3 regions of the Microbacterium wangchenii genome follow, and region 3 is predicted to be linked to each of the others. Evidence: predicted binding sites of a transcription regulator. Region 3 holds the regulator's gene; each other region holds the start of a gene.
The links. The regulator HrcA, encoded in region 3, represses chaperone genes, less so after heat shock. The targets are predictions, from matches to a motif close to TTNGCACTCGNNNNNNNCGAGTGCNAA.
Positions count from the first base shown of each region.

Region 1 (10,317 bases), 680 kb from region 3:
TGGGCGAGCGACGGCTGGTGTGCACGGAGTTGCGCGTCGAGCTCACCGGAGACCGCGGGGAGCGCAGCGAACGGGTGTGGCTGCATCCGGGATCCTTCGATGCGGCAGCCGTCGTCGACCGGGTGCGATGGCAGCTCGCCGAAGACGCCCAGAGCATCCTGGGCAGCGGCGTCGCGCGCGTGCGGATCTCGCCCGAGGCCGTGGACGAGGCCTCCCATCACGTGATCGGGCTGTTCGGCTCGGGCCCCGAGGAACGGGTGCACCACGCCCTCTCGCGCGTGCAGGCGATGCTCGGTCACCGGGGCGTGCTCACCCCGGCGATCGGCGGCGGTCGCTGGCTGGTCGAGCGGCAGGTGCTCGTGCCGTGGGGTGACCGGGCGATCGTGGCGAAGGAACGTGCGCGCCCGTGGCCGGGAAGCCTGCCCGATCCGCTGCCGACCACCGTCTACCCCGAGCCGCGAACGGTGGAGGTCACCGACGTCGCGGGGGCGACGGTGGTGGTGGGGGAGCGGGAGGTTCTGAGCGCCCCGCCGGCCTTCCTCGCCGCGGGGGCGCGGCGCAGCCGCATCCGCTCATGGGCGGGGCCGTGGCCGATCCGCGAGCGGGGGTGGGATGCGGCGCGCCGTCGTCGCGCGCACCGTTTCCAGGTGGTCGACGACGACGGAACGGCGTGGCTGCTGGTGGAGGAGGACGGCGCGTGGACCGCGGAGGGGCGCTATGACTGACCCTCGCTCCGCCCGCCGCCCCTCCGCGTCGCCGGCACCCCCGGGGCCGGCGCCGGCGAGGCCGCACGGAGAGGGGAGCTGATGGGCTTCCATAACCCGCCCGTGCCGTGGTCGGAGATCGAGCGCACCCTCAGCGACCGGCGCCGACCGCGCCCCGTTCCCGCCGGCGCCGACGGCGGCGACAGCCCCGCGTGGTCGCACAAGCGCGGGCCCTATGTCCCCCCGGCCATCGACCGTCCCGCCGATACGGTGCCGTACGCGGAGCTGCACGCGCACTCGTCGTACTCGTTCCTCGACGGCGCCTCCTCGCCCGAGGAACTGGCCGAGGAGGCCGAGCGGCTGGGGCTGCACGCCCTCGCGGTCACCGACCACGACGGCTTCTACGGCATCGTCCGCTTCGCCGAGGCGGCCGAGGCGCTGCAGCTGGGCACGGTGTTCGGCGCCGAGCTGTCGCTGGAGCTCCCAGGGCCGCAGAACGGCGAACCCGATCCGGTCGGATCGCACCTGCTCGTCCTGGCCCGCGGGGAGGAGGGGTACCACCGTCTGGCGGCGGCGATCACGGCCGCCCAGCTGCGGGGCGCGGAGAAGGGCCGGCCGGTGTACGACCTCGACGAGCTCGCCGAGCGTTCCGGCGGTCCGCGCGATCCGCACTGGGCGGTGCTCACCGGATGCCGCAAGGGCACCGTCCGCCGCGCGCTCGCCGAGGGCGGGGCGGATGCAGCGGCCGCGGAGCTCGACCGGCTCGTCGGGCTCTTCGGCCAGGAGGCGGTGCATGTGGAGCTGATGGATCACGGCAACCCGCTCGATTCCCGCCAGAACGACGTGCTCGCCGCCCTCGCCGCCGAGCGGAGGCTTCCGGTGCTGGCCACCAACAACGTGCACTACGCCGCGCCCGAACGGGAGCTCCTCGCCGCGGCGGTCGCCGCCGTCCGCGCCAACCGCGGCCTGGACGAGATCGACGGATGGCTGCCCGCCCACGCCGGCGCGCACCTGCGCTCGGGCGCGGAGATGGCCCGCCGCTTCGCGCGCTACCCCGGCGCGGTGTCGCGCACCGTGACGCTCGCCGACGAGCTGGCCTTCCCCCTGCGGCGGGCCAAGCCCGCGCTGCCGAAGCAGCAGGTTCCCGAGGGGCACACGCCCATGACGTGGCTGCGGCACCTGGTGTGGGAGGCGGTGCCGCGCAAGTACCCCGATCTGACGCCGAAGGACCGCGACCGCATCGAGCGCGAGCTCGCGGTGATCGAGATGAAGGACTTCCCCGGCTACTTCCTCATCGTGCACGGCATCGTGCAGGAGGCTCGGCGCCGCGGCATCCTGTGCCAGGGCCGTGGGTCGGCGGCCAACAGTGCGGTGTGCTTCCTGCTCGATATCACCGCGGTCGACTCGATCGCCTACGACCTGCCCTTCGAGCGGTTCCTCTCCAGCCTTCGCGACGAGGAGCCCGACATCGACGTGGACTTCGACTCCGACCGCCGGGAGGAGATCATCCAGTGGGTGTACCGCGAATACGGCCGCGACCGCGCCGCGCAGGTGGCCAACGTCATCCAATACCGCCCGAAGAACGCCGTGCGCGACATGGCCAAGGCCCTCGGGCATTCGCCGGGGCAGCAGGACGCGTGGTCCAAGCAGGTCGAGCGCTGGGGGGCGGCGCTGGACACCGGCGCCGACCACGACATCCCCGATCAGGTGCTCGCGTACGCCACCGAGCTGCTCAAGGCGCCGCGGCACCTGGGGATCCACTCCGGCGGGATGGTGCTCACCGACCGTCCCGTGGGGGAGGTCGTGCCCATCGAGCATGCGCGCATGGAGGACCGCACGGTCATCCAGTGGGACAAGGACGACGCCGCCTGGATGGGGCTGGTGAAGTTCGACCTTCTGGGCCTGGGGATGCTGGCCGCGCTGCAGTACTGCTTCGACCTCATCCGCGACGCCACGGGGGAGGAGTGGGAACTCGCGACGATCCCCAAGGAGGAGAAGGCCGTCTACGACATGCTGTGCCGCGCCGATTCGATCGGGGTCTTCCAGGTCGAGTCCCGCGCGCAGATGGGACTGCTCCCGCGCCTGCAGCCGCGGCGGTTCTACGACCTCGTCGTGCAGATCGCGCTCGTGCGGCCCGGGCCGATCCAGGGCGGTGCGGTGCATCCGTTCGTCCGGCGCAAGCTCGGGCAGGAGAAGGTGACCTACGCCCACGAGAAGCTCCGCCCGGTGCTCGAGCGGACCATGGGCGTGCCGGTGTTCCAGGAGCAGCTCATGCAGATGGCCGTGGCGGTGGGGGACTGCACGGCCGAGGACGCCGATCTCCTGCGCCGGGCGATGGGGTCCAAGCGCGGCGTGGAGCGGATCGAGAAGCTCCGCGAGAAGCTGTACGCAGGCATGGCCCGAAACGGCCTGACCGGCGAGGTGGCCGACAGCATCTACGACAAGATCCAGGCGTTCGCGAACTTCGGCTTCGCCGAATCCCACTCCCTCTCCTTCGCGCTGCTGGTGTACGCCAGCTCGTGGATCAAGCTGCACTACCCCGCGGCGTTCCTGGCGGGACTGCTGCGCGCCCAGCCGATGGGGTTCTACTCACCGGCGACCCTCAGCGCCGACGCCCGCCGGCACGGCGTCGAGGTGCGCCGCCCCGATCTGCTGCGCTCGGGAGTCGAAGCCCTCCTCGAACCGCACGCGGATTCCGAGGGGATCCCGGGAACCGAGGATGCTGCGGATCGATCCCCTCGTTTTCCGCCGACGGGGCGGCAGGCGTGCGCCGAGCGAGTGCAGCCGCCGGTGGGCGATTTCGACCCCACCGAGCCGGACGAGTCGGAGGCGCACCGCCGGGACGGGCGGTTCGCCGTGCGCCTCGGGCTGGCCGCCGTCACCGGGATCGGCACGAAGGCGGCCGAGCGCATCGTGGCCGAGCGGGAGGCGTCGGGTCCGTACCGCGATCTGCGCGACCTGGTGCGCCGCACCGGACTCACCGCCGCGCAGCTGGAGGCCCTCGCCACCGCGGGTGCCTTCGAGTGCCTCGGCATCACGCGCCGGGAGGCGATCTGGAGCGCCGGTTCGGCCGCACAGGATCGCGCCGAGTACCTGCCCGAGTCGATGGTGTCGGTGCAGCCGCCCCTGTTCCCCGACCCCACCAGCTACGAGGTGCTCGCCGCCGACCTGTGGGCGACCGGCATCTCGCCGGGCGATCATCCGCTTGCGCATTACCGCTCCCAGCTCGACGCGCGCGGAGTGCTCACCTCGCGCGAGCTGCGCACGCACGAGAACGGCCGCCGGGTCGAGGTCGCCGGGCTCGTGACCCACCGGCAGCGACCGGCGACGGCATCGGGCATCACGTTCCTCAACCTCGAGGACGAGCACGGGCTGGTCAACGTGATCTGCTCGGTCGGCGTGTGGGACCGTCACCGACGCATCGTGCGGGAGTCGCCGGCCCTCATCGTCCGCGGGATCCTGGAGCGCTCGGTGGAGGGGGTGACGAACCTCGTCGCCGATCGATTCGATGACCTGAGGGTGGGCGTGGCGCACTCATCCCGTGATTTCCGCTGAGTTCGGCGACCCCTAGACTCGACCCGAACACGGGCACTTCGGAAGGATCGACATGACCGACGCACAGCAGTTCCCCCCGGGCTGGTACGCCGACCCCGACAACCCCTCCGTTCACCGCTGGTGGAACGGCACGGCGTGGACCGAAGCGCGCCAGCCCGCGAACCCGGCGCCTGCCGCCGCCCCGGCCCAGCCTGCCGCCCCGGCCCAGCCCGCCAATCCGGCGCCCGCGGCTCCGACCAACAGTGCCCAGGCCAACGCCGCGTACCCGCCGTACCAGCAGCAGGCGCCTGCCGCCTACTCCTCGGCGCCCGCCGCTTACCCGTCCTACCCGTCGGCGGCGCCCGCCGCCCCCGCGCCGGTGCGACGCGACATCCCGACCGACACGCCGTGGATCTGGCTGATCGTGTTCCTGCCGCTGGTGGGCGTCGTGCCGGTGTTCTTCTTGGACTGGAACGGTCTCCTGCGAGCCGCTGCGCTCGACCCCAGCGGTTCCGCGTCGGCGGAGTGGGTGGCATCGTTCGCCGGCGCGAGCCTGCTGCTGACACTCCTGGGTTACGCCGTCATCGCCGCGCAGATCGTCTTCGCCTACCTCGACTGGCGCGCGCTGCGTGCGCGCGGGATCGACAAGCCGTTCCACTGGGCGTGGATCTTCTTCGCCCTGGTGATCAGCAACGGCGTGTACGTCATCGGCCGCGGCGTCGTGCTGCGCCGTCAGACCGGTAAGGGCCTGGGCCCGGTGTGGGCCTGGATCGCCGTGTCGGTGGGAGGCCTGATCCTCGGTGTGGTCTTCGCCGCTTACCTCCTCAACGAGCTGTTCGCCCTCGCCGCCGTCTACGACAGCAGCATCGGCGGCAGCCCGCTCGCCCCGTAACACCCCCGGGAGCAGGGATGACTCCGGCTCAGATCGACCCCACCGCCCCGCCCTCGTCGGCGGGATGCATCGACTGCGACGCCCACGGGGGGTGGTGGGTGCATCTGCGCCGCTGTGCGGCGTGCGGGCATGTCGGATGCTGCGACGACTCCCTGTCGCGGCATGCCACCGCCCACTGGCACAGCACGGGTCACCGGTACATCCAGAGCTTCGAGCCCGGCGAGGACTGGTGGTGGGACTACCAGGAGGAGGCGATGGTCGACGGACCGGATCTGGCGGCCCCGACCAGCAGGCCCGAGTCCCAGCCCTCGCCCGGCCCGGAGGGCCGGGTTCCGCCCGACTGGCGCCGCCAGCTCGCCGCCCGTGCGGCTGGTCGCTGACCCCGGAACCCTCTCGGAGACCTCTTGGCACTCGACCCTGCCGAGTGCTAATCTGATCGCACTTGAGCCGACCAGGCTCAACTTGGACACACCGCCGGCCTGACCGGCACGCGCAGAGAAGGAGGAACCATGGCGAGCACCGACCCTTTCCGTGACTTCGACCGACTCGCGTCGGCCCTGTTCGACACCCGTCGCGGTCCGCGGCGGATGCCGATGGACCTGTACCGAGATGGCGATCACTACGTTCTGACCGCCGACCTGCCCGGTGTGGATCCGGGCTCCGTCGACATCGATGTGGACGGCCAGCTGCTCACGATCCGCGCCGAGCGCACGCTCGCCTCGGGCGAGGGCGTCAAGTGGATCACCCGTGAGCGGGAGGCGGCCACCTTCGTGCGTCAGCTGAACCTCGGTCAGGGCATCGACACCGATCGCATCAGCGCGTCGTACAGCAACGGCGTGCTGTCGGTGATGATCCCCGTGAGCGAGCGCGCCAAGCCGCGCCGCATCGAGGTGTCCACCGAGGCCGGTGACGCCACGATCCGCGCACACGAGTCGGACGCACCACAGCCGATCGAGCAGTAAGGCGATCATGCGCGGGGGCGGGCCGTCGGGCTCGCCCCCTTCCGCGTGTCCGAGCCGCGGCGTCACGGGGCATAGCCTGGGACGGTGACCGGTGCCGTCGCCCTCGACGATCTCACGATCGTCTCGTGGATGCTACTGGCGCTGGGCGCCGTCGTGGTCGGGCTGTCGAAGACCGCGCTCCCAGGCGCCGGCACGCTCGCCGTCGCCCTGTTCGCCGCCGTCCTCCCCGCCCGCGAATCGACGGCCACCCTCCTGCTGCTGCTCATCGTGGGGGACATGTTCGCCCTGTGGACGTACCGCCGGCACGCGGAATGGCGCATGCTGGTGCGGCTCATTCCCGCCGTGCTCGCGGGCATCCTCCTCGGCGTGGTCTTCCTCGCCGTCGCCGATGACGTCGGGGTGCGGCGCGTCATCGGCGTCCTGCTCCTGCTCGTGGTGGCGGTGACCCTGTGGCGACGGTACGCGGCAGCGCGCGGCGGACGGGAGCCCAGCGGCGGGTGGCCCGCGGCGGCCGTCTACGGCACCCTCGGCGGGTTCACCACCATGGTCGCCAACGCCGCCGGCCCGGTCATGTCGATGTACTTCCTGGCGGCCCGCTTCCCCGTCAAGGCGTTCCTGGGCACCGCCGCGTGGTTCTTCGCGGTCGTCAATATCGGCAAGGTGCCCTTCGCCGCCGCGCTCGGGCTGTTCTCGGTCGACAGCCTGTGGATCGACCTGTGGCTGCTTCCCGCCGTGATCGTGGGAGCGCTGGCCGGCCGGGTGCTGGCCCGGCGTCTGCGGCAGGAGGTCTTCGAGCGGCTCGTGATCGTGCTCACCGTGGTGGGAGCGCTCTACCTCTTGTGGTGAGCTTTGTCTAGCGCGGGCCCGCCGCGGGGTCAAGGGCTAGGTCTGTGCGAGCATCTTGATGAACATGGATCGATCGTGAACGCGCAACCCGAGCGCGCTCGACATGCGAGGGAGAGCAGATGTTCGACATCTTCGTCACGGGCGCCCGCCTGGCCACCAGTGACGACGTCGCCGAGGCGTTGTTGGAGTATGTCCGGGTGCTCGCCGACCAGGGGCGCACCGAACTCGTTTCGTTCCCGGCGTTGCTGGACGGTCAACCCGCGCAGGCGTGGCTGACCCTGGGCGCCGGCATGCCGCTGGCCGCGGTGCGATCCGAACCTCAGCTGCCCCTGTCGCTGGAGGGTGAGGAGCTCGCGGCGTGGAGCATCCGCCGCCGTGCTGCCGTGCTCGCCGGGACCACCGCCGGATTCGACTGGGACGAGCACAACTGACGTCATCCGTCCGAGAACGCGACTTTTCGGCCGCACTGCTGTAGTGTTCAAGAACGGCGCGCATACGAGCACGCCGGCTGTCCGGTTGGAATGTCCAAAGACGGGCAACGCCCGACCGGGCAAACCCCCGCACTCCGTGACGATCATTGCCGAACCGGACTGCACGAACTGAATCGACTTCTTCACATCTCTTCTTCACTTCTCTCCACCGCCGTACCCCCCGCTCTGCTGACGTGGCTCAAGGCCGATCTCGACGTGTATGTCGCGCACTCGCGCGACGAGTACGCCGGGCACGTCACGGTCGATGCCGCCGGATTCTCCGCGCACGACGCCGTAGGGGTACGCCTGGGAATGTTCGCGGACCTCTCCGCAGCGCAGCACGCGCTCGAGACCGCCTCCGGCTACGACTGTGGCCACCCCCATCTCGGGCGACGTCGCCCCATATCTCCGCGATGTGTTCGTCGCGGTCATCGGGGTCGCCGTCGCGGCCCCTCTTCAAGAAAGAGAGATCCGATGGCATTCGGAACTGTTAAGTGGTTCAACTCTGAAAAGGGCTACGGCTTCATCGCACCCGAGGACGGCTCGCCCGACGTGTTCGCGCACTACAGCGCGATCGAGGGTGGCGGCTTCCGCTCGCTCGAAGAGGCACAGCGCGTCGAGTTCGACGTCGAGCGTGGCCCGAAGGGCCCCCAGGCCTCGAGCATCCGCCTCGTGTGACCCGAAGGATGTGGCGGGCGAAAGCCCGCCGCATCCTTTTTCTATACCCTGCCCCGCCTGTGGACTCTCTGTGGATCCGCAAGTTGACACACGGGGCACTGCCGTCCCAAGTATGGTCGGCAACAGCGGGTCGTTCATTTCGCTTCCCGCACCGTCTCAGCTGGGACTCCCGGGTCTTGCTGTACAACCAAGGAGTCTCTTGACCACTCTGTCCCCCGTCGCGGCCACCATGGGTCCGGTCCGGCAGACGTACGCCACCCGTGAGTCATTCCCGCCCGTTGCGAAGGCCTACACCCAGGTCTCGCAGGTGGTGAAAGAGATGGGGCTGCTCCGACGTGCCCAGTGGTTCTACGCCCTGGTCGCCGGTGCACTCCTCGTCGCTCTGGCCGGTCTCATCACCGGCTTCATCCTGCTGGGCGACAGCTGGTTCCAGCTCCTGATCGCCGCCGGACTCGGCATCGTCTTCACGCAGATCGCGTTCCTCGCTCACGAGGCCGCGCACCGCGTCATCCTCTCCTCCGGTCCGGCCAACGACCGCCTCTCCCGCTTCATCGGCCCTGCCCTCGTGGGTATGAGCTACTCCTGGTGGGACTCCAAGCACAGCCGTCACCACGCCAACCCCAACCGGGTGGGCAAAGACCCCGACATCGAGATCGACACCATCTCCTTCGTCGAGGACGACGCCCGCAAGGCGCGCGGCGTGGTCCGCTTCATCACCCAGCGTCAGGGATGGCTGTTCTTCCCGCTGCTGACCATGGAGGGCTGGAACCTCCACTTCCTCGGCATCAAGTACCTCGTCACCACGCGTGAGCCCATCAAGGGCCGCTGGCTCGAGCTGTCCCTGATCCTCCTGCGCCTGGCCGCGGTCATCGTGCCCGTCTTCCTCTTCCTGCCGCTGGGCATGGCCTTCGCCTTCATCTTCGTGCAGATGGCCGTCTTCGGTGTCTACATGGGTGCGTCCTTCGCCCCGAACCACAAGGGCATGCCGGTCATCGCACCGGACGCGCGCCTCGACTTCTTCACCAAGCAGGTGCGCACCTCCCGCAACGTGCGCGGCGGCTGGTGGGCGACCGCCCTCATGGGCGGCCTGAACTACCAGGTCGAGCACCACCTGTTCCCGAGCATGGCCCGGCCGTACCTCTCGCGGGCCCGCGTGGTCGTGCGCGAGGCGTGCGAGAACCTGAACGTGCCGTACACCGAGACGAGTCTCATCGAGTCGTACGCCATCGTCATCCGTTACCTCAACGAGGTGGGACTGGCCGCGCGCGACCCGTTCGACTGCCCCACCCGTCAGCAGATACGCGGCATGTGACACACCGCCTTCCGATGCCCCCGTCCGCCTTGCGCGGACGGGGGCATCGTCGTTTCGGTCACGATCGGAGAAGCACCCGGCGCCGGCGGCCCCTACCGTGAGAGCCAGAACCACGACCGGGAAGGATGGCCCGCCATGGCCAAGACCGACACCTCCGACGGATTGAGCGCACAGGAGCGCGAAGCGGTGAAGCAGCGTGCGAAGGAGCTGCGCGCACAGGAGAAGGCCGGCAAGAACCGCGCTGCCGGGGAGAAGGCCGTCCTCGAGGCGATCGCCGCACTCGAACCCGAGGACAAGGCGCTGGCGGAGGGAGTGCATGCCGTGGTGAGCGAGGTCGCCCCCGAGCTGGTCCCCATGACCTACTACGGCATGCCGGGATACGCCAACGACGAGGGCAAGATCGTCGTCTTCATCCAGCCGGCGCGCAAATTCGGCACGCGCTACGCCACGATCGGGTTCGAGGATCGCGCGCACCTGGATGACGGCGACCTGTGGCCCGTCGGCTTCGCCGTGCGCGCATGGACTCCGGCGGTGCAGGCGAAGGTCACGGAACTGGTGGGCGCGGCGGTGCACTGACCCGATGCGCGTCGGTCACTGCGGGCCCTGCACCCGGAGGTACGACGGCTGGCGCACGCGATCCACCCACCGGTAGGTGCCCGCGCCGGGGAGCGGATGGCGCACGGAGTCGAACCGGAGTTCGCGGTCCTCCTGGTCGGTTGATGGCTGCAGTGCCGCCTCGGCGAACGGATGCCACCGGCCGCGCGGCGTCGCGAAGTACAGGCGCACGCGCCACGGCTCCCCGTCGAGGGCGGCGGCGATGTCGTGCGTCGACGCGGGCAGCTGACGCCGCGGGACGCTGCGCGCGCACACCAGGATCGGTCCACGAGACGACCGGTAGGGCAGGAGGCTGCCGAACGTC
Region 1 is NZ_CP038266.1:2,676,990-2,687,306, reverse strand. It holds gene E4K62_RS12970 (DNA polymerase Y family protein) at 1-725, shown strand, start outside; gene E4K62_RS12965 (error-prone DNA polymerase) at 807-4,259, shown strand; gene E4K62_RS12960 (DUF2510 domain-containing protein) at 4,312-5,130, shown strand; gene E4K62_RS12955 (UBP-type zinc finger domain-containing protein) at 5,148-5,510, shown strand; gene E4K62_RS12950 (Hsp20/alpha crystallin family protein) at 5,640-6,092, shown strand; gene E4K62_RS12945 (sulfite exporter TauE/SafE family protein) at 6,222-6,938, shown strand; gene E4K62_RS12940 (hypothetical protein) at 7,058-7,369, shown strand; gene E4K62_RS12935 (hypothetical protein) at 7,565-7,840, opposite strand; gene E4K62_RS12930 (cold-shock protein) at 7,883-8,086, shown strand; gene E4K62_RS12925 (fatty acid desaturase family protein) at 8,316-9,398, shown strand; gene E4K62_RS12920 (iron chaperone) at 9,534-9,974, shown strand; gene E4K62_RS12915 (hypothetical protein) at 9,990-10,317, opposite strand, start outside.
Region 1: E4K62_RS12950 (Hsp20/alpha crystallin family protein) is a predicted target of HrcA. The motif match lies at 5,535-5,561, and genes of this name have one in related genera.

Region 2 (10,317 bases), 1.3 Mb from region 3:
CCACCCTTGCGGCCCTGTCCACGGCGCACGCCGTGATCCTGGTCTCGGATGCGTCGCAGGAGTACACCGAGCCGGAGCTGACGTTCCTGCAGCACGCGATGCGCATCTCGCCGAACGTCGCCGCGGTGCTCAGCAAGACCGACATCTATCCGCAGTGGCGCGACATCCACTCCATCGACCGGTCGCGCCTGGACGGGCTCGGCGACGTGCCGATCTTCGCCGTCTCCAGCGACCTGCGCCTGCTGGCCGCCGAGCACCAGGACCGTGAGCTCAACGACGAGTCCGGCTTCCCCGCGCTCGTGGCGCACCTGCGCCGGAACGTGCTCGGGCATGCCGAGCTGCTGCACCGCCGCGGGGCCGTGCACGATCTCACCACGGTCGTCGATCAGCTCTCGCTCTCGCTGCGCACGGAGCTGAACGCACTGCTGCACCCCGAGGACACCCCGCGCATGCTCGCCGAGCTCGAGGACGCCAAGTCCCGCGCCGACGAGTTCCGCGGCCGCTCCGCCCGATGGCAGGTGACCCTCAGCGACGGCATCGCCGACCTCATCGCCGACACCGAGCACGATCTGCGCGATCGCCTCCGCAAGGTGCAGCGCGACGGGGAGGCGGCCATCGACGAGGGCGACCCCGGGCCCATCTGGGATCAGATCGCGCAGTGGCTGGATGAGCGCGTGTCGGCGGCGGTGTCGGAGACCTTCGTGTGGACCAACGAGCGTTCGCAGTGGCTGTCCGAGCGGGTCGCGGAGGAGTTCATCGCCGGGGAGTCGGGGATCCCCCTCATCGACGTGGGCGATGTCACCGGAGTGCTCGATCCCGTGGAGAACCTGCAGGTGCTGGATGAGGGCCGCATGAGCGCCGCCGAGAAGATCTACATCGGGGTGCGCGGCTCCTACGGCGGTGTTCTGATGGTGGGGCTCGCGACGAGCCTGGTGGGCCTGACGCTCATCAACCCGCTGTCGCTGCTGGCCGGCGTGCTGGTTGGACGCCGCGCCTACCGCGAAGACATGACCGGGCGCCTCACGCGCCGCCAGATGGAGGCGAAGAACCTCCTGCGCCGCCACATCGAAGACGTCGTCTTCCAGGTCGGCAAGCAGCTGAAGGACCGGCTCCGGCTCGTGCAGCGTGCCTCACGCGACCATTTCGGCACGATCGCCGACGAGCTGCACCGCTCCCTGTCCGAATCGGTCCTCGCCGCCAAGCAGGCCGCGGCCACCTACACCGCCGACCGCGACGGCCGCGTCACGCAGCTGCAGACGCGACTGCGCCAGCTCGACGCGCTGCGGACGCAGATCCCCGCGCTCCAGGCGGTCTCGGAGCGGGCCCGCTGATGCGCACGTCGCTCGGCGACGTGGCCGACGTTCTCGACGCCACGCGCATCCTCTACGCCGACGAGCCCGGCACGGTGGAGCTGCTGGACGCTTACGCGCGGCGTCTGCGCGAGCCGCTGCGCCTCGCGGTGGCCGGCATCGTCAAGGCCGGCAAGTCGACGCTGCTGAACGCCATCATCGGCGAACGGATCGCACCGACGGATGCGGGGGAGTGCACGCGGGCGATCACGTGGTACCGCTACGCGCCCACCGCCCGCATCACGATGAACCTCGTCGACGGCTCGGCGGTGCGCCTGCCCGTCCGCCGCACCGACGGGCGGCTCGACCTCGAGCTGGGCGGCCACCGCGCGGAGGACGTCGCCTGGATCGACGTGGGATGGCCCTCCGAGGCGCTGCGCTCCACGATCCTCATCGACACGCCCGGCATCGCGTCGGTCACCCGCGAGAACTCGGCGCGCTCGATGGAGTTCCTCCTGCCGGAGAACTCCCCCGCCGCCGCCGACGCCATCGTGTACCTGCTGCGGCACGTGCACTCCTCGGACGTGTCGTTCCTGCGGGCGTTCCGCGACACCGCGGCCGGAGCATCCTCGACCGTCAACGCCGTCGCCGTGCTCTCCCGAGCCGACGAGATCGGCTCGGGGCGCATCGACTCCCTGCTGTCGGCGGCCGCGATCGCCGACCGGTACCGACGAGACGGCGAGCTGCGCGCCCTGGCGCTGGGGGTCGTGCCGATCGCAGGCCTCCTGGCCGAAGGCGCCCGGACGCTCCGGGAGAGCGAATTCATCGCGCTGCGCGAATTGGCACGGCTGGACCGCGACGTGCGCGAGCGCCTCCTGCTGTCGGCCGACCGCTTCGTCCGCCCCACGACGGCGACGTCGCTGAGCATCCCCGTCCGCGAGAACCTCCTGCAGCGCTTCGGCCTGTTCGGCGTGCGCCTGGCCGCCGCGCTCGTGCGCGGCGGGGCCACCACCTCTTCCGCGCTCGCGGAGCGGCTCGTGCAGCAGAGCGGGATGGTGGGGCTGCAGCAGTTTCTCGTCGACCACTTCCGCGCGCGCGCCGTCGCGCTCAAGGCACGCGGGGTCCTGCAGGGGGTGGAGCAGCTCGTCCGTGAGCGGCCGCGCCCCGGCGCCGACGCCGTGCTCGGGGGCATCGAGCGCATTCTGGTGCGCAGCCACGAACTGCGTGAGCTGGCGCTCCTGGCCGATGTGCGCACCGCCCCCGTCGCGCTGTCGCCGCATGACATCGCCGAGGCCGAGCGCGTGCTCGGGGGCCTCGGCACCTCCGCTCCGGCACGGCTGGGACTGCCCGAGACGGCGACCAAGGCGGAGCGCGACGAACGGACCCTGGCGCTCCTCGGGCATTGGCGGTCGCTGGGCGAGTCGCCCCTGAGCGACCGCTACACCGCGTACCTGTGCCGCATGGTCGTGCGCAGCATCGAGGGGATCGCGTCAGAGGCCGCTGCCCGCGCCGAGGCTGCGGGCGACGTCGTGCTGGCGAGCGGTCCAGCGCAGGGCGGCCGGTAGCGTCGAGAAGAGCAGCCCGACGACGGCCAGCCCGAGGGCCAGCAGCAGTACGCGCGTCAGGGGGATGCCGCGGTCGCCGAGCGCGACCAGCTCCCGGCACGCGAGGAACACCGCCCCCTGGAACAGCGCGGTCCCCAGGAGCCACCACCGCATGTTCGGCCGGCGGTTGGAGAAGGACACCAGGAGCGTCACCTGGACCAGCCACAGCGCGACGAGGGCGCCGAACACCGACCAGTAGACGATGTCGGCGGCGGTGTCGTACGTGGCATCCGCTCGCTCCGCGTCGACGGCCTCGATGACGCCGATGATCTCGGGGAGCTGCTGCTCGCGGATGATGAAGAGGTAGACCACCGCGACGGCGCTCACCGCGAGCGAGAGCACCCACGCGAGCTGGCTGAGACGCACCGACGCCGGCGCCGGCAACTTCACCAGCACCGGCGCCGCCTCCTTGTTCCCCAGCGACGGACGCGCGGGTGCTTCGCGGGCCTCGCCGGCCGAGGAGGTCGCGCGGGCGCCCCGCGCCCCGGCGCCGTTGTCGGGGTCGGGGCGTCGCGCGAGATCAGAAGTTGTCATCCGCGGGGGCTTCTTCCATCACGACGGTGTCGGAGGACTCGAACACGCCCGTGGTGTCACTGTCGACGGTCGTCTCGGCGTAGGCCACGGTGGAGTCGTTGAACGATTCGTCGGCGGTGGTCGTGCCGGTGGTGCTGTTCATCGAGTCGGTGACCGTGGTCGTGGTCGATGCATCCGTGGTGGTCGTCGTGTCGGTCGAGGTGTTGCCGGAGTCCGTCGTGGTGGTCTCGGTGACGTCGCTGCCGCCGATCGCGACGTCGTCGCCGGCGTCGATGTCGGTGGACTGGTCGAGGTTGTTCTCCTGCGTCGCATCGTTGCCCGCCGCGATGGCGCCGTCGCCGGAGGCGACCACGGCGTCCTGATCGAACACCTGCGTGACGTCGCCGTCGGCCCAGATGTTCTGGTTCACCGACTGGTCCAGGAGCGTGTCGCGGTCGTCGATGTAGGAGAAGCTGTTGGTGATGGAGTTGATCTCCCGCACGGTCGGGTTCGGCTCCGGCGCGGCCGGCGCCGGCTTGGGCGCGGGGACGGGAACCACCTGCGCCCGTTCGGCGATGACGGGTGCGACCGCGCACACGTCCGCGGCCGTCGCGTTGCCGAGGCCGCGAGCGGTGAGGGCGGCCTCGGGGTCCTTCGCGAACTCCTCGGCGGCATCGGGATCGCGCAGCAGGCTCAGGATGAACTCGATCAGGGCATCGGCGATCGTCGCCAGCGTCATGCTCATTTCTGCTCCTCACATCGGGACGTTCCGAACGTATTGCGTCGCCGCGCGCTGCGCGTCGGGGGCTGTCCCCCCGTCGTGGGGGTGCCACTAGGGGGTCGCGCGGGGGGAGCACCGTGGCCGGTCGCGTGTTCGCTCATGCGAACTCCACCTCCCGCGGGGAGGGCACATCGTCGGAGGGTGCATCCTCCAGAACCATCCGCAGCTTGCCGATGAGGTCGGAACGCGTCGTCGCCCCCAGGCGCCGGCGGATGCGCGCGATGTGATGCTCTGCGGTGCGGGGGGAGATGAAGATGGACTCGCCGATCTCGGCGTAGGTCTTGCCCTGTACGACGAGGGCCGCCACCTCCCGCTCCCGCGCGCTCAGCAGGTCGTTGACGCGCTGGGCGGCGGCCTCGGTCGTGCGCGCGTCGTCGACGGCGGGATGCTGCAGCTCCTCCCGCGGGTGCAGCTGACGCGCGCACGCGAGCAGGCGCGCGATGACGCGACGGTCCTCCGTGCGCCCGGCGCCGTGGCCGGCCAGGCGCGCACCGTCCCATGCCAGGCCCACCGAAGCCAGCCCCAGGGCCGCCCGCTCGATCGCGTCGGCGTCGACATGACCGGTGAGCACCTCGGTCCACACCTTGCCCGCGCGGGCCATCTTGCGCGCCAGGCGCGTGTGCGGGGCTGCGGCCAGCAGCCCGCGCGCATGCGGGGCGAGGTCGTCGGGGCGGTTCTGATGAATCGCACAGTGCAGGCCCGCCCAGTGCAGATGGCTCGACCACATGGGCGGCGAGCCCATGCGCTCCACCGTGGCGTACGCCTCGTCCAGGTGCGGGCGCAGCCGCTCCAGGTCGCCCAGGCGCGCGGCACCGACGGCGAACTCGGCCAGGGGCAGCAGCGAGTACAGGTCGAAGCGCGTGCGCAGGATGCTCTCGCGGGCGCGCCGCCACGCCGGCGCGAGCGCCGACGCGTCGGCGTACCGGCGGGTGAGGGCCATCGTGACGGCGTCGGCGAGCACCCGCTCGCGGGCGGTGGTCACGCCGGCCGCGCTCGCCGCCTGCAGGGCCGACTCCGCCTCATGCGGACGCTCCCGCTGCACCGCGACCCAGGCCTGCCACAGCAGCAGCCGAGGGCGCGCCCACATCCCGCCGTGGCCCGCCCGCACGGCGGTGTCCATCACGGTGTGGGCGACGCCGAGCTCGCCGAGGCTCAGGGCTGCGACGGTGGCGACCACCGCGGGGAGCTCGGGCGTCGGGGCATCGCACTGCGCGGCCGTGTACATCTCGGTGGCGCGGACGAGGTCGCTCAGGCACGTGCGCGTCTGCGTCCCCAGTGTCGCGCGCAACCCGCGGACGAGCAGCTCGTGCGACACCGCCAGCGTCGACGGCACGGCGCGTGCGGGCGGCGCCTGGCCGAGGCGGTCGAGCTCGTCCACCTCACCGGAGCCGAGGGCCGCGAGGCTCGCGTGCGCGACGAATTCGGGCGTGCCCGGGTCGGTGTGGGCGAACACCGCCGACGCCATGCGCAGGTCGCCGCGCGCAGCCCACACGGCGCCGGCGATCGCCGCCGCCTCCGGGAAGCCGGGGTGCGCCGCATCCACCGTGGCGGCGTCGATGAGAGCGCCCGCGGCGTCGATCTCCCCGGCGTTCCATGCCGCCCGCGCACGCCGCACGGCGACCGTGCGCGGGTCTGCGCCGGCGTCGGCGGCGCCGCGGAAGAGCTCGTCGGCGCGGTGCGGATGACGCGAGAGCTCGGTGTCGCCGTCCTCGAGCAGCGCCGTGGCCACGCGCGGATCGTGCATCCCGCCCATCAGCTCGCGCACGAGCGGGTCGGCCGGCGACGCCCCGGCGTCGACGTACAGCTCGGCGAGGCGGTCGACGGAGATCGTCGTCCGCACGGTGTCGCGCACGACCGGCGCCGGCTGGCCATTGCGCTGCAGCAGTCCCTTGGCGTGTCCGGCCGCGGCCCAATCGGCCCCCGGGGGCGACACCGGCGTGTGCGGCGACAGGCACAGGCTCTCCAGCGCATGCCGGAGCTCCTCGTCGAGACCGGCGATGCGATGCGCGATGAGGTCGCGCAGCTCCTCCCGCACACCCGGGTGCGCGTCATCCTCGGTGCAGTCGGCGTCGTGCACGCCGAGCGCCTCGGAGACGAGCCAGGTCAGGTGACCCGCCAGCTCGAGGACCCCGTCCACGCACCGCGGGGCGATCGCCCGCCCGTTCCGGGTGCACTCGTCGACCACGTCCGCGTGCGTGACATGCCCCAGCACGATGGCCGGATGCAGCGCGTCGGCGATCTCGCGGAGCATCGGCGGCACCGGCCACGGTCGCATCGCCAGGACGAGCGCTGCGTCCGGGTCGCCTACGCGCCGGCCGAGCGCGGCGAGGTCGTCGGGGGAGAGGAGGTGCGCGTCGTCGATGACGAGCACGTCGTTCGCCGGTACGTGCGCGAGGTCGCGGCCCGCGCTGACGGGAGTGCGGCCTTGCGTGGCGAACTCCGCGTGCAGCCGCTGCAGCAGCCGCGTCTTACCCGACCCGGCGGTGCCGACGAGGACCAGCCGCGGAGGCCGGTCGTCAGCGACGACGGCGTCGATGTGGGTGCGCGCAGGACGCGGAAGGACCATCGGGATACCACCGGCCGCATCGGCGGGCGGCGTGAGCGTGGACGCCATGTCGGGCCCGCGTCACACGGGCACGCCGGCGGTGGGCGTCGGTGAGGGCTCGCCGCCCGGCGGTGGCGTCGGATCCGCTTCCGCCGGGGGATCGGCGGGCGGTGTCTCCGCGGTGTCGCCTCCGCCGGTGTCGCCTCCGCCGGTGTCCACTCCGCCGGTGCCGCCGGGGTCGCTGGGCCCGGGGTCGGTGGGGCCGGGGTCGGCCGGGCCGGGATTGGCGGGGCCGGGATCGGCGGGGCCGGGATCGGTGGGGCCGGGATCGGAGGGGCCGGGGTCGGTCGGGCCGGGGTCGGGTGTCGCATCCCCGCCGCCGGGTGTGGGGGCGGGAGTCGAGCCCGAGGGGGAGCCGGAGGAGGGGCGCGGGGTGGCCGCCGAACCGCCGGCGGGTGTGGTCCCCTGCGCGGCCCGCCCCTGCGCGGCGGCACGCGTCGAGCTGCCGGGAGTGCGCGGGGGCGTCGCCGAGGCGGGCTTCTTGGCCGGGGTGCGCCGCCACGTCGTGCCCTCGGGGCGGGCGCCCTCCGCCTCGGCGACGGGCTCCACCGCCGACTCGGCGGGCTGGGCGGCGCTGTGGTCACCGGGGCCCGCATCCGCGGCCGCGGCCTCGGGCGCCGCGGTCATATCGGCACGGTCGGAGGCTCCCACGATGGCGGTGCCCAGTGTCGGGGCGCCGGCGACGCCGAGACTCGCCAGCACGACCGCCGCCCCCACCGTGAGGTACGCCGCCACCGGTGCGCGCCGGAACCAGCTGCGCCGCGCGGCACCTGCGGCGGGCTCGGGCCGGAGCGCGGGAGCGTCGTCCTCGACGACGAGCGCCGGCACATCGTCGGCGGGCTCGGCTGCGGCGCGGGCGGCGTCGGCGGCCGCGCGGGCAGCGCCCAGGGCGATGATCGCCTTCGGGTCGGCGTCCAGGGCGATCGGGCGGTCGAACCGCTCCGAGAGCACCTGCGCCACGCGCGGGATGCGGGAGGTCCCGCCGGTCAGCAGGATCGCGTCGACATCGTCGAGGTCCACCCCGGCGCGTTCGAGGGCGTCCTCGAACGCGTCGACGGTGCGGTCCAGGTCGTCGGCGATCATGACCTCGAACTCGTCGCGGCTCAGGCGGACGCTGCGCTGGTCGCCCGACAGCAGCACCGGCACGACGGCCTCGGAGTCGAACGACAGCGACTCCTTGGCATCCACGCACTCCCGCCGCAGCGCCGCCAGCGCCATCCGCCCCGACGTGTCGCCGGCCAGCGCCATGGTGTCCAGGCGCGCCGTGCGCACGACGTGGCGCACGAGGGCATCGTCGAAGTCGGCGCCGCCGAGGTCGGGGATGCCGGCGGGTGCACCGACGATGCGCACGGCCCCATCCGCGTCCTTGCGGAGGGCGACGGCGTCGAAGGTGCCGCCGCCGAAGTCGTAGACGGCGAGAACGCGGCCCTCGGGCAGCGGATTGGTCGACTCGTAGTGGCGGGCGGCGGCCTCCGGCTCGGTGATGACCACGACGCCGCGCCAACCCTGCTCCGACAGCGCCGTCCGCACGATGTCGCTGCGGTACTCGCCCCACGCGGCGGGCACCGTGATCGCCAGCAGCGCGGGGGATCCGCCCTCGCGCTCCACGACGGCGCGCGCTGCCCAGTCCACCGTGCGGGCGTACAGCTCCTCCGGCGCGAAGGCGCGGTCGGCGGCGAGGATCGGCACGTCGTCGCCGATCCGGCGCTTGTACTCCCGGATCAGGCGATCCGGCTGCGTATGCCCCCGCCGCTCGGCCGCGTCGCCGAACAGCAGCTCGCCGTCGGCGGCGAACACCACCGTGGGTGCGTTGTCGCCGCTGCGCCCGAGCGGGAACGGCGTGGCCAGCAGACTGCCGTCCGGCGCGAACCTCGCGATCGCCGCAGATGTCCGGCTGGTGCCGACATCGATCGCCAAATAGTACGGACCATTCATTTCTTCCCCCCGGACGAAGCTGCCCCGAGGGGCCCCCGCGCTCGTTCCGTACGCCAGCAAGGGAAAGCCCAGGCTCATCCCCACTGATGTCCCAATGGCCGATGCGTGCCCCCAGCGCATCGACGTGTGTTGGATTGTGGCACACGCCCGCATGGATGGGAAGGGTGGCCGGCGCCCGGGGCTCGGCAGCAGGTGCCGCATCCGTCGCCGGGCTGGCACTCGCGTTGCGTGAGTGCCAGCTCTTTCCGTACACTGGCGTTAGCACTCACCCCGCGCGGGTGCTAACGAGTCTTCTGTACCGAAGCGTGAAGAAAGAAGAGGTAGACCGTGTCGGTTTCCATCAAGCCGCTCGAGGACCGCATCGTCATCCAGCAGGTCGAGGCTGAGCAGACCACCTCCAGTGGTCTCGTCATCCCCGACACCGCCAAGGAGAAGCCGCAGGAGGGCGAGGTCGTCGCCGTCGGACCCGGCCGCATCGACGACAACGGCAACCGCGTTCCGCTCGACGTCGCCGTCGGCGACCGCGTGATCTACAGCAAGTACGGCGGCACCGAGGTCAAGTTCGGCGCCGACGAGTACCTCGTGCTCTCGGCTCGCGACGTCCTCGCGGTCGTCGTCCGCTGACACCAGTTCTCCGAAAGCCCCGGATGCCTCGGCATCCGGGGCTTTCGCGTGCGTGGCAGGATTCCGCGGTCACGCGCTCGTGCGCGCGGCGTGATGTCCGGCCCGGCGTCGGCGCACGCCCATAGGCTGGGGGAGTGGATCGGACGACGCCCCCCGCCCCCGTCGCACCTGCACCGTCGGAGGCCCGCGAGCGACTGACCGGCGGGGCGTACGCCTTCACCGCGTACCTGCTGTGGGGCATCCTGCCGCTGTACTTCGTCTCGCTCCTGCCCACCGGGGCGTGGGAGCTCGTGGCGTGGCGGATCGTGCTGTCGTTGGTGTTCTGCGTGGTCCTGCTCGCGGTCACCCGTGCGTGGCGGCCGCTGCGGGCGATTCTCCGGCAGCCGAGACTGCTCGGCTGGACGGCCCTGGCCGGCGGACTCATCTATATCAACTGGATGGTCTACGTCCTGGCCACCCTCAGCGGCCACGTCGTGGAGACGAGCCTGGGCTACTTCATCAACCCTCTCGTGACGGTCGTGCTGGGCGTTCTCGTGCTGCGCGAGCGCCTGCGCCTCACCCAGTGGCTCGCCCTCGGGCTGGCCGCCGTCGCGGTCGTCGTCATCGTCGTCGGCTACGGCGCGTTCCCCTGGATCGCCCTGAGCCTGGCGTTCTCCTTCGGCCTGTACGGCCTGGTGAAAAAGCGCATCGGCCCGGCCGTCGACGCCGTCAGCGGGCTCACGCTGGAATCGGCGTGGCTCACCCCCATAGCGCTCGTGCAGCTCGCCGTCGTGGCCGCGATCTCCGGGCTCACCCTGTTCACGGCCGGCCCTGTTCACGCCGTGCTGCTCCTGCTCGCGGGCGTGGTCACCGCCACCCCGCTGCTGTTCTTCGCCGCCGGCGCGCGGCGCACGCCGCTGACGGTCATGGGGATGCTGCAGTTCGTGGCGCCCATCCTGCAGTTCGCGATCGGGGTGTGGGTGTTCG
Region 2 is NZ_CP038266.1:725,768-736,084, forward strand. It holds gene E4K62_RS03440 (dynamin family protein) at 1-1,331, shown strand, start outside; gene E4K62_RS03445 (dynamin family protein) at 1,331-2,854, shown strand; gene E4K62_RS03450 (hypothetical protein) at 2,780-3,427, opposite strand; gene E4K62_RS03455 (IniB N-terminal domain-containing protein) at 3,414-4,151, opposite strand; gene E4K62_RS03460 (LuxR C-terminal-related transcriptional regulator) at 4,285-6,801, opposite strand; gene E4K62_RS18965 (Hsp70 family protein) at 6,814-8,727, opposite strand; gene groES (co-chaperone GroES) at 9,055-9,351, shown strand; gene rarD (EamA family transporter RarD) at 9,486-10,317, shown strand, end outside.
Region 2: groES (co-chaperone GroES) is a predicted target of HrcA. The motif match lies at 8,940-8,966, and genes of this name have one in related genera.

Region 3 (10,317 bases):
CGAGCGACCGTGCGCGGGCGACCGCGTCGGAGGGCCCGGTGAGGGTGATCTCGTTGCCGCGGACGTGCACGTCGACGTCGGGATGCTCCTTCTCCACGACCCGCAGCAGCCGGTCCTGCGGGCCGAGGAGCTGGACCATGGCCACGCCGTCGGCGTAGACGTGGTCCACGGTGAGGTCGGACTCGTCAGGCACCGAGGCTCGCTTCGTCGAGGTCGCCGCCGAGCACATGGGCGTGGACGTGGAACACCGTCTGTCCGGCCTTGGGCCCGGTGTTGAACACGAGCCGGAAGTCGCCGCCGGCGTGCTCGGCGGCCACGCTGTTGGCAAGGCCCACCAGCTCGGCGAGGAGGCTCGGGTCGCCGGCGGCCAGCTCGACGACGTTGCGGTACTCACCCGTCTTGGGGATGACCAGCAGGTGGACGGGAGCCTTGGGGGCGATGTCGCGGATGACGAAGGCGTTCTCGGTCTCCGCGATGATCTCGCCGGGGATTTCGCCCTCGAGGATGCGCGTGAAGATCGACGGTTCGCTCATTGGTCCAGTCTATTCACCGGCCACCCCCACGAGGCGAGCACCCGCAACCGGCTCAGCGGCCGGTGGGGAGGGAGCGGAGTCACCAGCGGCGGAGGGCGACGTTGGCCACCGAGAGCGCCGCCGCGCCGGCGGTCGAGGTGCGCAGCACCGTGGTTCCCAGGCGCACCGGCTCCGCCCCCGCCGTCGACAGCGCCGACAGCTCATCGGGCGATACACCACCCTCGGGCCCGACCACGAGGGCGACGTCGCGCGGATCCGCCCCCAGGTCCAGGGCTGCGAGCGGCCGCGTCGCCGACGGCTCGAGCACCAGCATCCGCACCCCCGGCAGCATCCGCGTGAGACCGGCGGTGTCGACAGGTCCCTCCACGTCGGGCAGCCACGCGCGGTGAGCCTGCTTGGCCGCCTCCCGCACGATGGTGCGCCAGCGGGCGAGGGCCTTGTCGACCTTGCCGTCCCAGCGCGACACGCTGCGCTCCGCCTGCCACGGGATGATGCCGTCCACGCCCAGCTCGGTGGCAGCCTGCACCGCGAGCTCGTCCCGGTCGCCCTTGGCCAGAGCCTGCACGAGGATCAGCCGCGGCGTGGGGGCGTCGACCGTCGTGCGTGTGGCCACGCGCACCACGACTTCGCGCGCCGACACGTGCGCCGCCGCGCCCTCCAGCCACACACCGCGGCCGTCGCCCACCGTCACCGTCTCCCCCGCACGCAGACGCCGGACGTTCGCGGCGTGGTGCGCCTCGGTTCCGGTGAGCACGACGTCATCGCCCGGCTGTGCATCGGCGGCGGCGTCGGCGAGGAAGTGCAGCGCCACGGGTCAGCTGTTCCGGAACCGGTCGCGCAGCTTGGCGAACAGGCCCTGGTGGAATTCCGCGAGGCGCGGCCCGGGCGCCTTCGTCCGGCGGGCGAACTCTTCGATGAGGGCACGCTCCTTGCCGTCCAGGCGCGTGGGGGTCACGACGTGCACGCCGACCCTCAGGTCGCCGCGCTGCGTCCCGCGCAGCGGGGTGATGCCGCGGCCCTTGATGGTCAGCACATCACCGGACTGCACGCCGGGACGCAGCTCCAGCTGCACTTCGCCGTCCAGCGCCTCGATCGTCGTCTCGGTGCCCAGGATGGCGTCGGGCATCGACACCTCCAGCGTGGCGAGCAGGTCGTCGCCCTCGCGGCTGAACACGTCGTGGGCGGCGACATGGATCTCCAGGTACAGGTCGCCGTTGGGCCCTCCCGCAGGGCCCACCTCGCCGGAGCCGGGAAGCTGAAGGCGCAGCCCCGTCTCCACGCCGGCGGGGATGTCCACCGACACGGTGCGGCGCGCCCGCACACGCCCCTGACCCTGGCAGGTCGCGCACGGGTACGGGATGGTCGTCCCGTAGCCCTGGCACGTGGTGCACGGCTGCGAGGTGACGACGTTGCCGAGGAGGCTCCGCACGGTGCGCTGCACGTTCCCGCTGCCGTGGCAGATGTCGCACGTGACCTCGGATGTGCCGGGCTGGCAGCACGAACCCTGACACGTCTCGCACAGCACGGCGGTGTCGACCTCCAGGTCGCGGTGCGTGCCGAAGACGACGTCGCCGAGATCCAGGTTGACCCGCACGAGCGCATCCTGACCCCGTTCGCGCCGCGACCGGGGCCGGCCGGCGCGTCCGCCGCCGCCGGCACCGCCGAAGAAGGTCTCGAAGATGTCGCTGAAGCCACCGAATCCCGCGGCCCCACCCGCGCCGGCGAACGGATTCGAGTCGCCGCCCATGTCGTACCGGCGGCGCTGATCCGGGTCGCTCAGCACGTCGTACGCGTGCGTGACGAGCTTGAAGCGCTCCGCCGCATCCTCACCGGGGTTGACGTCGGGGTGCAGCTCGCGTGCCAGTCGCCGATACGCGCGCTTGATCTCGTCGGGTGCCGCGTCGCGCGCGACGCCGAGGACCTCGTAATGGTCAGCCACAGTCGCCTTCCTGCCCGCTCTCAGCGGGATCGTTCGGAGACCGGATGCGCCTCAGCGGCCGTTCTCGTCCTCTTCGAGCATCCGGGTCAGATAGTGCGCGACGGCACGGACCGCCGCGAGGTTGGAGGGGTAGTCCATCCGGGTGGGACCGAGCAGCCCGACGCGGGCGCCGCTGGCGGGTGCGTCGTAATCGCTCACGAGGACGGATGCCTCGGTCAGGCCGAACGGCTCGTTCTCACGTCCGATACTCGCCGACAGGCCCTGATCGTCGGCGACCATCTCGCTCATCAGGCGCAGCAGCGTCACCTGCTCCTCGATCGCCTCCAGGAGCGGGTAGATGCTGCCCCGGAAGTCGGATTCGCGGCGCGCGAGCGTGGCGGCACCGGCCATGACGAGGCGATCCTGCCGGAATTCCTCCAGCTCCTCGGCCAGGACCCGCAGGATCGGCTGCGCCATCGCATCGACGCCGCCGGCAGGGGTCGCGCCGCCGCTGAGGATCGTGGCAAGTCGCTCCGACGCATCCCGCACGGAATGCCCCACGACGAGACCGCCGATGCGGCTGCGCAGCTGCGCGAGGTCGGCGTCGGTGGGCTCTTCGCGGGAGAAGGCCATCCGCTGCGTCACGCGTCCGGTGTCGGTCACGACGACCACGAGCATGCGGCCACCGCCGAGGCTCACGAGCTCGACGTGGGTGACGTTCGCCGTGGCGAACGAGGGGTACTGCACCATGGCGACCTGGCCCGTGAGCCGGGTGAGGGCCCGGACCGTGCGTCCGAGCAGGTCGTCGAGGTCGCCGGAGTCGTCGAGGAAGGAGGCGATCGCCGAGCGCTGTGCCCCGGAGAGCGGACGCAACTCGGCCAGGTGATCGACGAAGACGCGGTAGCCCTTGTCGGTGGGTACGCGCCCGGAGGAGGTGTGCGGAGCGATGATGAGCTCCTCGTCCTCCAGCAGCGCCATGTCGTTGCGGATGGTGGCCGCCGACACGCCGAACGCGTGCCGCTCCACGATCGCCTTGCTGCCGACCGGTTCCCTCGTGTCGACGAAGTCCTGCACGATGGCCCGCAGCACTTGGAGCCCGCGTTCGGTGACCATGGCACTCCTCTCCACCGACTGGCACTCTTACACTCTGAGTGCCAATTCTAGCGGAGAAGTCCGAACGGCCGCCGAGGCTCACTGCGTGAGGGTGCGCACCACGGCATCGGCGAGCAGGCGACCCCGCCGCGTGAGCACGACGTGACCGCGCACCGCGTCGGCGCCCTCGACGAGGCCGTCGGCGACGAGACCGGCCACGGCGTGCCGCCCCTCGCCGAGCAGTTCCGCGACCGGGTAGCCCTCCCGGATGCGCGAGCGCAGCAAGACCTCTTCCAGGCGCCGGGATGCCGCATCCGGCCGTTCCCGCCCCGCCGCCGGCGACGTGCCCTGCGCGAGCCGGGCGGCGTACGCGGCGGGATGACGCACGTTCCACCACCGCAGGCCGGAGACATGACTGTGCGCGCCCGGACCGTAGCCCCACCAGTCGGCGCCGCGCCAGTACGCGAGGTTGTGACGGGAGCGGTGCTCGGGCCCACGTGCCCAGTTGGAGACCTCGTACCATTCCAGGCCGGCCGCGCCGAGCAGGTCGTCGGCCAGCTCGTACATGTCGGCCTCGAGGTCATCGTCGGGCTCGGCCAACTCCCCGCGGCGGATCTGACGGGCCAGCTTCGTGCCGTCCTCCACGATCAGCGCGTAGGCGGACAGATGGTCGGGCTCGAGCGAGATCGCCTCCTCCAGCGAGGCGCGCCAGTCCTCCAGCGACTCCCCCGGCGTGCCGTAGATGAGGTCGACGCTGACGTCCAGTCCTGCGCGGCGGGCGGCGGCGACGGCCGTGCGGACGTTGGCCGGATCGTGCGTGCGATCCAGCGCCGCCAGCACGTGCGGGCGGGTGGACTGCATGCCGATCGACATGCGGGTCACCCCGGCCGCGGCCAATTCGGCGGCCACCGCATCCGTCACGGTGTCAGGGTTGGCCTCCACCGTCACTTCGGCCCCCGGCACGAAGCCGAACGCGCCGCGCACGCCGTCGAGCATGCGCGCGAGGTCGCCGGCGGGAAGGAGCGTGGGTGTGCCGCCGCCGAGGAAGACGGTGGATGCGGCGCGCAGCGGTCCCGCGGCCGCCATGACGCCGACCGACAGGGCGACCTCGCGCAGCAGCGTGTCGGCGTACTGGTCCTGCCGAGCACCGCGCAGTTCGGAGGACGTGTAGGTGTTGAAGTCGCAGTACCCGCACCGCACGCGGCAGAACGGCACGTGCAGGTAGACGCCGAAGTCGGCGCCGGCATCCGTGTGGAGGTCGGCCGGAAGCGCGCCGTCGGCGGGCGCCGGGTCGCCGAGAGGAAGGGCGGCGCCCATCAGGACGACGTGGCGTACAGCGGCGAGATCGCCCGCAGGTAACGCTGGAAGAGCTCGCGCCGGCGGTGGCGGACGAGACGCGGATAAAGACGGTAGATCAGCGCGGCGGGTGCATCGAAGGCGCGCACGGTGAACCACACCTCGTCGTTGTCGCGCCACTCCACCAGGAAGAACTCCTCGCCGCTCACGACGGAATCCCCCACGGTGCCGAGGATGAACCCGACCCGGCGGGGCTCCTCGACGACGGAGATCACCCGCAGCTCCGCGTCGGCGCGCAGGCGCCGCACGCGTCCGTGCAGGCGGACGGTCGTCCCCGGTGCCACGAACGGCATGCCCTCGGCGTCGAACCGCTGCTCGGATTCCAGGCGGCTGGGCGCGATCGGATTGCCCTCGGCGTCGTACCCGACCCCGGTGTACATGGGCCCGGGGGCCGGCCGCACATCGGTGATCGTGAGCCCGCCCTCCCGCTGCGCCGCCCACGACAGCAGCGCCTCGCTCGCGGTGGTGAAGCGGTCTTCGCCGCTGCCGATCCGCCAGCTCTCCTCGGCCGGGATCGAGCGCTCGGGCGGGTACTGGAGGAGGTCGGGGGCCTGCGTGCCCCCCACGGCGGCGTAGTCCACCGTCTCGTCTCGAAAAGTCCCGCGGCGCATGCCTTCCAGGCTACTTCGCGTTGCCGCGTGATGTCTGCGAGCGCTCCGGCCGCGGCGTCAGGGATGCACGTGGGCGTGCTCGTGGCTGTGCACGGGCGTGACTCCCGGCCGCGTCCACTGCGCCGTCGGCCGCCCCTCGCTGCGCCAGAACGAGTGCGGTGAGACGGGCCACCCCTCCGGGGAGTCCTCCCACTCCTCGCGGCGCCCGTAGGGGGTCAGGTCCAGCAGGTGCAGCGAGCTCATGATCGTCTCGACACCGCGCCCGTACGTCTCGTACGTGAGGAAGACGCGGTCACCGTCCCGCAGGTAGCACGCGATCATTCCCCCGCCGGCGATCGCCGGGTCGCTGATGCCGCGCGTGGAGTACCAGGGATGCACGTAGCCCATGAACTCCCGGAACGGTGCGACCTCTTCGTACGGGCCCTCCGTGAAGACGGCGAACGACACCCCGGCCTCGCGGAGGTAGACCGCATCCCGGAAGTCCCAGATGCTGATCGTGCACCCCTCGCACTGCCCCTCGAACGGCTGTCCGTCGAACCACATGTGCTTGTAGACGACGAGTTCGTCGCGGCCGTCGAAGATGTCCAGGAGCGAAATCTCTCCGCTCGGTCCCCTCAGGGTCACCGGGTCGATCTCCGTCATCGGGAGCCTTCGGCGCTCCGCGGCGATCGCGTCGCCCTCGCGAGTGTGCGCCTTCTCGCGTGCGAGCAGGACGGCGCGACGGCGGTCCCACTCCTCGCCGTCGACGATGGGGGGCAGTGGTGTGCGGGGTGCGTCCATGCGACGTACGATAAACCTATCGTCCAGTCGTGTAAAGATTGCGACGACATCTCGGGAGGGCAGGCCGACGTGCCGATCAAGCACACCTACGCCGAGCACGGCGACGCCTGTCGCGCGGCCAACGCGCTCGACATCGTGGGCGACCGCTGGTCGTTGATCATCGCCCGCGAGGTGATGCTCAGCCCCAAGCGGTTCGCCGACCTGCTCGCCTCGGTGCGCGGCATCACCCCGAGCGTCCTCACCGAGCGGCTGCGTGCGCTCACCGGATCGGGCGTGATCGAGAAGGTCGTGCTCCCCGATCTCGGGCGCACCCGGATCTACCGGGCCACCGACTGGGGACGCGGCCTGGAACCGGTGCTCGAATCGCTCGGCCGGTGGTACACGAGCGGGCCCGAGCCCCAGACCGAGGGTGGGATGACCCCGGACGGCGTCGTGCTCGCGATGCGGACGATGGCCCCCGCCACGTCCGCGTCCGTCGCTCCCCTCGCCCTCGTGCTCTACGACGAGCGCGTCACCGATTCGCCGTCGTTCGGCTACGCCGTCACCTCCGCCGATGGGCGTCTCACCGTCACCCCGGGCCTCCCCGCGTCCGGCGCCCCCACATCCGTCCGCGCCGACGCGACGGCGTGGAGCGAACTGCTCTTCGGCAGCACGCCGCTCGCGTCCGCCGAGGCCACCGAGCAGGTCGTCATAGCGGGCGACCGCGACGCGGTCGCCGATCTCATCGGCCTCTTCCGGGCCGGGTGAGCGTCGCTACTTCTGCTTGCCTTCGACGTCGCCGGAGAGCGCGGCGATGAACGCCTCCTGCGGCACCTCGACGCGACCGACCATCTTCATGCGCTTCTTGCCCTCTTTCTGCTTCTCGAGGAGCTTGCGCTTGCGGGTGATGTCGCCGCCGTAGCACTTGGCCAGAACGTCTTTGCGGATCGCCCGGATGTTCTCACGGGCGATGATGCGCGCGCCGATCGCGGCCTGGATCGGGACCTCGAACTGCTGCCGTGGAATGAGCTTGCGCAGGCGCTCGGTCATCATCGTGCCGTACGCGTAGGCCTTCTCACGGTGCACGATCGAGGAGAACGCGTCGACCGCTTCGCCCTGAAGCAGGATGTCGACCTTCACGAGGTCGGCCGTCTGCTGGCCGGCCGGTTCGTAGTCGAGACTCGCGTACCCCTGCGTCCGGCTCTTCAGGTGGTCGAAGAAATCGAAGACGATCTCGCCGAGCGGCATGATGTACCGCAGCTCCACGCGGTCCTCGCTGAGGTAATCCATGCCGAGCAGCGAGCCGCGGCGCGACTGGCACAGTTCCATCACGGTGCCCACGTAGTCCTTGGGCAGGAGGATGCCGACCTTGACGATGGGCTCGGACACCTCTGCGACGCGCCCATCCGGATACTCGCTGGGGTTGGTCACCGAGATCGTCTCGCCGGTGTCGGTCGTGACCTCGTACGTCACCGACGGTGCGGTGGTGATGAGGTCGAGATCGAACTCACGGGACAGCCGCTCGGTGATGATCTCGAGGTGCAGGAGACCCAGGAAGCCGCAGCGGAACCCGAAGCCGAGCGCGACTGAGGTCTCCGGTTCGTACTGGAGCGACGCATCCGACAACTTCAGCTTGTCCAACGCCTCGCGGAGGTCGCCGTAGTCGCTGCCGTCGATCGGGTAGATCCCGGAGAACACCATCGGCTTGGGGTCGGTGTAGCCCGGCAGGGCCTGGGTGGCGGGCTTGCGCGCCGTCGTGATGGTGTCTCCGACCTTGGACAGGCGCACGTCCTTCACGCCCGTGATGAGATACCCGACCTCGCCGACGCCGAGCCCCCGGGTGGGGACGGGCTCCGGGCTGGAGACCCCGATCTCGAGCAGCTCGTGGGTGGCCTTCGTCGACATCATCTGGATGCGCTCGCGCGGTTCCAGTGCGCCGTCGATCATGCGCACGTACGTGACCACGCCGCGGTACGCGTCGTACACCGAGTCGAAGATCATGGCGCGCGCGGGGGCGTCGGCGTCGCCGCGCGGCGCGGGGATCTCCTGCACGATGCGGTCCAGCAGCTCTTCCACGCCCTGGCCGGTCTTCCCACTGACCCGCAGCACGTCCTCCGGCTCGCCGCCGATGAGGCCGGCCAGCTCGGCGGCGAACTTCTCCGGATCGGCGGCGGGGAGGTCGATCTTGTTCAGCACGGGGATGATGTGCAGATCGTTCTCCAGCGCCAGGTACAGGTTCGCCAGGGTCTGGGCCTCGATGCCCTGGGCAGCGTCGACGAGCAGGATCGCCCCCTCGCATGCGGCGAGGGACCGACTGACCTCGTAGGTGAAGTCGACGTGACCGGGCGTGTCGATCATGTTCAGGGCGTAGGTGCCGGACTCGGACGCCCACGGCATGCGCACGGCCTGGCTCTTGATCGTGATGCCGCGCTCGCGCTCGATGTCCATGCGGTCCAGGTACTGGGCGCGCATGTCGCGGTCGGCGACGACACCGGTGATCTGCAGCATCCGATCGGCCAGCGTCGACTTGCCGTGGTCGATGTGGGCGATGATGCAGAAGTTGCGGATCAGCTCGGGAGGGGTCGCAGACGGCTCGAGAGGCTTCAGGGCACGGGGTGACATGTCCCGTCGATTCTACGGGGGCGGCGCCTGAGGAACGGGCAGCGTCGTTTCCCGGCCCTCCCGCCGAGAGTGCATCGAGTCGGCGAGAGTGCATCGGATTCGGTGCACTTTCGCCGAGGTGATGCACTTTCGAGGCGCGAAGGAGGATCGTCGCCCGATCGCCACGAGTTGTTCACAGGGCCGAAACCGCGTGTCGGAGGGCGTCCCTAGGATCGGACGCAGGTCCCCCCGACCTTCCCCATCTGCGGGCGCATCGCAACGAACGCGTGCGCTCCCTCTCGGAAGAAGATCCTGTGACGACGCATCCCCTCGTCCCTGCCCACCGTCCGACGCGCACGGGGAGGAGGGGGCGTGCGGCGCTGTCCGCCGCGCTCGCCGCGGCCCTGACTCTCGGCACGGCGGCGTTCGGCATCCCCGCGTCCGCCGCGGGCGCCCCCACCGCCGTTCCGATCGCCGACATCCAGGGCACCGTCGACGCGACGCCCTGGGCCGGCCGGACCGTCACCACCGAGGGCGTCGTCACCGCGCACTACGCCACCGGCGGGTACGACGGCTACGTCATCCAGACCCCTGGCACAGGCGGCGCGCTGGATCTTCCGGCCCACGCGGCCTCGGACGCGATCTTCGTGTACGCCCCGGGCGCCGTCGGCGAGGTAGCCCCGGGCCAGACGGTCCGCGTGACCGGTGAGGCCGGCGAGTTCCAGGGCCTCACCCAGTTGCGAGTCTCCCCCGGCGGCGCACAGGTCATCGCCGACGGCGAACCGCCCCTTCCCATCACCACCCCGTGGCCATCGGAGCCGGCACCGCGCGAGAGCATCGAGTCGATGCTCGTGCTGCCCGCCCCGGAGACGTTCACGGTGACCGACACGTACGGCATCAACCGGTTCGGCGACGTCGCGCTGGCGGCGGGCAGCGAGCCACTGCGGCAGCCGACGGATGCCGCGCGTCCAGGCTCGGCGGAGGCCGCCGCCGTCGCCGCCGACAACGCCGCGCGGCTCGTGCTCCTGGACGACGGCGCGTCCGGCACCTTCGGCACGTCGTCGAACACGAGCACGCCGCCCTACCTCTCCACCGCCGAGCCGGTCATCGTCGGCGCGGGCGTGACGTTCAGCGAGCCGGTGATCGCCGACTTCCGCTTCGACGCATGGCGTCTGACGCCCACCCGGCACATCGTGGGGGACGGCTCGGGCCAGGACGGGGTCATCTTCGAGAACACCCGCACCGACGCGCCCGCGCCGGTCGGCGGCGATATCAGCGTCGCCTCCTTCAACGTCCTGAACTACTTCACGACCCTCGGCGACCAGACGTCGACGTGCCGGGCCTTCTCCGACCGCTCGGGCGATCCGGTCACCGTGCGCGACGGATGCGATCAGCGCGGCGCGTGGGGAGAGGAGGACTTCCAGCGCCAGCAGAGCAAGATCGTCGC
Region 3 is NZ_CP038266.1:1,993,857-2,004,173, forward strand. It holds gene E4K62_RS09560 (PhoH family protein) at 1-229, opposite strand, end outside; gene E4K62_RS09565 (HIT domain-containing protein) at 186-533, opposite strand; gene E4K62_RS09570 (16S rRNA (uracil(1498)-N(3))-methyltransferase) at 613-1,344, opposite strand; gene dnaJ (molecular chaperone DnaJ) at 1,348-2,472, opposite strand; gene hrcA (heat-inducible transcriptional repressor HrcA) at 2,524-3,564, opposite strand; gene hemW (radical SAM family heme chaperone HemW) at 3,643-4,860, opposite strand; gene E4K62_RS09590 (DUF1990 family protein) at 4,860-5,510, opposite strand; gene E4K62_RS09595 (DUF899 family protein) at 5,568-6,290, opposite strand; gene E4K62_RS09600 (winged helix-turn-helix transcriptional regulator) at 6,360-7,037, shown strand; gene lepA (translation elongation factor 4) at 7,044-8,891, opposite strand; gene E4K62_RS09610 (ExeM/NucH family extracellular endonuclease) at 9,185-10,317, shown strand, end outside.